Regions from separate parts of the Blautia sp. SC05B48 genome, predicted to be linked through region 2. Evidence: riboswitches for the same ligand, from Rfam matches in the RefSeq annotation. Region 2 holds a riboswitch; the other holds the start of a gene.
What was found. A riboswitch is a leader RNA that binds a small molecule or an ion and turns the genes downstream of it on or off. The one in region 2 is predicted to bind thiamine pyrophosphate.
Positions count from the first base shown of each region.

Region 1 (2,403 bases), 330 kb from region 2:
CTTGTTTCGATCCGTGCAGCCTGTGCGATTTCTTCCAGAAGAGGCAGTGCTGCCGGTGAAAGCAATGCTTTAAAATCCTCCGGTGTACGGTTATCATGAGCAAGCGCTCTCCGTACATCCGCTTCTGTGTACTTATCATAATCATATGCGTTCATTGCGGAAATAACCTGATCCATTACATCAGATTCTTCCAGTTGTTCCATATCCGGAAGGTACTTCATGTGATCGATACGGTTCTTTTTCATATCTTCCAGAATTTCCTCACTCATGATACTTTCATTAAAATGGCCGTCCTGCTGACCGGCCTGTACTGTTTCTGCCATTGTTGCTGTGTCTCTCCTCTCGTACTTTTATTATTTTCAAATTTGTAATATTTCAGTATCTGTTTTTAGCCATTTGTTTTCTTTTCTGCTCTGGTTAATCTGTATCAAGTGAATATTCGTAATCCGCTTTCACTACACAGATTTCCCCTTAATAACCGTATATTTCCGAATCTTTCAATATACTGTCATTATTTTACTCATGCAAAAATCCGGTCAGCGGTGAGGACGCGCTTGCACCTCTCTCCAGAGTTCTTCCCATGCCGGAAAGGTATGCGCTTCTTCCTGCCTCAATAGCTTTCTTAAATGCCTCTGCCATAACGCGAACATCTCCTGCTGTTGCAATAGCCGTATTTGCCATAACTGCTGCAGCACCCATTTCCATAGCCTCACATGCCTGTGACGGACGGCCGATTCCAGCGTCCACGATGATCGGAAGGTCAATCTCGTCGATCAGAATCTGTATGAATTCTTTTGTGCAGATTCCTTTATTGGAACCAATGGGAGAGCCCAGTGGCATTACACAGGCAGCTCCTGCGTTCACCAGATCTCTGGCTGCATTCAGGTCCGGATACATGTACGGCATAACTACAAAGCCCTCTTTTGCAAGGATTTCTGTTGCCTTGATGGTCTCATAGTTATCCGGAAGAAGATATTTGGAGTCATGGATAACTTCGATCTTTACAAAATCTCCGCAGCCAAGCTCGCGGGAAAGCCTTGCAATGCGTACTGCTTCCTGAGCATTTCTGGCTCCTGATGTGTTCGGAAGAAGCGTAACATCCTTCGGCACATAGTCAAGAATATTGGCAAGTCCGCCCTCATTTGCACGGCGCAGGGCAAGTGTTACGATCTGAGTTCCTGCTTTTTCGATACATGCTTTTACAAGCTCCAGAGAAAATTTTCCGGAACCAAGGATAAAACGGGAAGTAAACTCATGGCCTCCCAGGATCAGTTTGTCTTCATTTGTGTTTGCTGTTGTCATTTTTTATGTCCACCTTTCTGTTATTTATCTGCATTGTATTTCAGCTTCAATAACTGCTCAGCTATTCAATTTCAAGGCAGCAATTTTCTGCGATTCTGCCCATCCCACAGCCGGATATTCCTGCCCATCTTCAGACTTCTGAACAGGAATTTCTGTATCCGTTCTTATTCTTTCTGTCTCAGCAGCTTCCGCCGCCCATAAACTGCAGGATTTCCACAACGTCTCCGTCTTTCAGCACGGTCGTGTCGTAAGTCTCTCTCTTGATGATCTCTTCATTCAGTTCTACTACCACCTGCACCGGAACATAGTTACATGCTTCCAGATATTCCGTTACGGTCACCGGAGCTTCCAGGGTTCTGCTCTCACCGTTTACTGTGATCATGTTCTCTCCTTTCCGGAAATTTCGCCAAGTCAGAAGTAATTCGCAATCTCTTCCGGTCAATCGGATATTCGCAATCCGTAAAAAAAGAGTTCACAAAGAAATACACCCGCGGTGGTGCACCCCTTCATGAACTCTGTTCACTCTCAAAATTTCCCATGTTTAATTGTAAAATATTTCTCTGTAAATCCTGATCTTACGTATATTCAGTCGGATAAAACATCCGCATCCAATAAAAAAGGAGATACACCAAGGTATCTCCCGTAAATTCATCTTATACGTTCCTACGTTGGCATTATCCAAATCAGGTATAAGGGTCGAAGTTGAAGACTTCCTCTCAGCCTGCCGTCACAAGCTCCCCCGTTATTTACATGATTTAGTATAATTCCGATCCTGCTTCATGTCAAGAATAATAAATTTTTGTCTTATTTATAATTTATAAGCAGTGAATCCCAGATCATTCATTGTCAGGTTTAAATTCTTTTTCAGATAAGCATTTGCTGCTATCATTGTCGCTTTCATCATAATGTTGGAAGTATCCTGCAGATCTGTCATCGCTTTTTTTCCGTTTGTATACAGGAAAGTCAGATTCTGACCTTTATAAGCAGATGCTTTTGTGGAAGAAGTCAGCAGCACAAAGACTCCATCCGAAGACAGGGCGGACTTCACACTGACCGTATCAGATTTCACACAGTTTCCGATAATATCCAGTCCGGCAAGTA
Region 1 is NZ_CP040518.1:1,420,481-1,422,883, forward strand. It holds gene thiH (2-iminoacetate synthase ThiH) at 1-323, opposite strand, end outside; gene EYS05_RS06530 (thiazole synthase) at 517-1,302, opposite strand; gene thiS (sulfur carrier protein ThiS) at 1,481-1,684, opposite strand; TPP riboswitch at 1,946-2,053, opposite strand; gene EYS05_RS06540 (Ig-like domain-containing protein) at 2,111-2,403, opposite strand, start outside.
Region 1: linked by a shared signal. The riboswitch ahead of thiS (sulfur carrier protein ThiS) and the one ahead of thiW (energy coupling factor transporter S component ThiW) in region 2 are both predicted to bind thiamine pyrophosphate.

Region 2 (2,403 bases):
TCTTTCGCAATATTATCTTCGCACCCTGGCAAAAACGCCGCAGTCAGTGCACCGACCATACAGCCGGTTCCTGTGATCCCGGACAGCGCCGCACTGCCATTTTGTACCAGAACAACCCGTTCACCATCCGTAACAAAATCCTGTTTCCCGGTAGCCAGCACAATTGCCTGATTACTCCTTGAAAAAGCCCTCAGCACCTCACTGACAGTCTCCATATTTTCCGCAGTCAGGGCATCCTGCGCCCCCGCATCGATTCCGATCGCATGAGACGGCAGTCCGGAAACAGCCAGAAGCTCTGACATATTTCCCTTCAGCACTGCCGGATGGCCGATGCTCAAAAGCTCCCGTGCCAGATCCAGCCTGAGATCACTGCAGGCAACCCCTACCAGGTCCAGAAGAACCGGAATTTTATTTTCCATCGCTGTTCTCATAGAACGCTTCATTGACTCGATCCTGGCATCGGTAATATTCCCGAGATTCAGCATCAGCGCACCAGCCGATGCCGTAATACCTGTCACCTCTGCCGGATGCTCCGCCATGATCGGCCTTGCACCTACTGCAAGGACCACGTTGGCACAGTCATGGATCGAGATCGGATTGGTGATGCAATGGATCAGCGGCTTTTCTTCTTTAATTCGCTTTCGCAGTTGTAAAATTCTTTGTCTCATATGTTTTTGAACCCAAAGCTGCCTGGAATTTCACCAGAAGACCTGCTTTACTCAGAGCCTTCAGGAAAATATAGGCAACACATCCTCCCATTGTGGTTGCTGCAAGGAACATCGGCGTATAATAAAATGCTGTCAGTCCGCCTCTTCCCATCAGGAATGCCATCACCGGATAAGAAACCATGGATCCGATGATACCTGTTCCAAAGATCTCACCGATCACCGCGCAGATGATCTTGCCTTTGGAAAGTCTGTAGAACACACCTGAAAGAAATGCGCCAAATACTGCACCGGTCAGTGCAAGTGGCGGGATTCCCATAAACATCATACGGATCACGCCGATCATGGTCGCACAGAGAAGGGAATACCACGGTCCCATCAGAACCGAGCATACGATATTGACAAGATGCGCCGTGGGGCACATTCCCTCAATCCTCAGGATCGGTGAAATAACGACACCGATCGCAACCATCATTGCCAGCATTACCATACGAAGCGTGTGCATCCTTTGTTTTTCCATAGTGTTTTCCTCCCTGAAATATCAGGCAGAGCCCTGTCAGATCCGGGCAAAAGCTTCCCGTCTGCTGCAGTCTGCCCTTAGATTTTGGCGGTCGAAGTTCCCTTACTTCCTCTCACTCCGAAAACACGGATTCCCATCGCTTACATGATCCTTCCGGAAAAATCCTCCGGAATATCACTCTCCTGCCAGACATTAAGGCGCTCCCCTTCCTGCCCGCTCTTTCGCAGAAGCTCACATAAAAAAGTGAAAGCGCATCTCCATGGATAAACTCCACGGAGACACGCTCTGAAATCACAATCCCTCCGTTGGCATTACCCAAATCAGGTACGGTCGAAGATCTATCTTCCTCTCAGCCTGTCACACAAGCTCCCGCTGGCACTTTTCTTTTCTGTTTTTCAATATAGCATACCCCTGTTTCATTGTCAAACTTCTCTTATTTAGAAATCGCGTCGATCAGACGCAGTTCCTCAGCTGTAAACGGCGCACAGTGGATAGCCTTCACATTATCAATGATCTGCTGCGGTTTGGATGCTCCGATGAGCACGCTGGTGACTTCCTCATGCTGGAGCAGCCAGCCAAGTGCCATGTCTGCAAGTTTCTCGCCTCGCTGTGCTGCCAGATCGTTCAGTCTCCGGATCTGGTCCAGACGCTCCGGTGTCAGGGCGCTTTCTTTCAGGAATCTTCCGTCCCTGCGGATTCGGCTGTCCTCCGGAATACCGTTCAGGTAACGGTCTGTCAGCTGTCCCTGAGCAAGCGGGCTGAAAGTGATCAGGCCTTTTTTCAGGATGCCGGTAGTTCTCTTTAAACCGTTCTCTTCCACAGTTCTGTCAAAAATGGAATAACGGTTCTGGTTGATCACAAATGGGCATTTCAGGTCTTTCAGGATCGCTGCTGCCTGACTTAAGGTTTTTCCATCATAATTGGAAAGTCCTACGTAGAGGGCCTTGCCCTGCTGAACTGCGGTTGCAAGCGCGCCCATAGTTTCCTCGAGGGGAGTCTCCGGGTCCATTCTGTGATGGTAAAAAATATCCACATATTCCAGGCCCATACGTTTCAAGCTCTGGTCAAGACTTGCGAGAAGATATTTGCGGCTGCCCCAGTTTCCGTAAGGGCCCTCCCACATATCATAGCCTGCCTTGGTTGTGATGATCAGCTCATCACGGTACGGCATCAGTTCTTCTTTCAAAATCTTGCCAAAATTCCGCTCCGCACTTCCGT
Region 2 is NZ_CP040518.1:1,754,681-1,757,083, reverse strand. It holds gene EYS05_RS08145 (hydroxyethylthiazole kinase) at 1-668, opposite strand, end outside; gene thiW (energy coupling factor transporter S component ThiW) at 631-1,185, opposite strand; TPP riboswitch at 1,466-1,568, opposite strand; gene EYS05_RS08135 (aldo/keto reductase) at 1,619-2,403, opposite strand, start outside.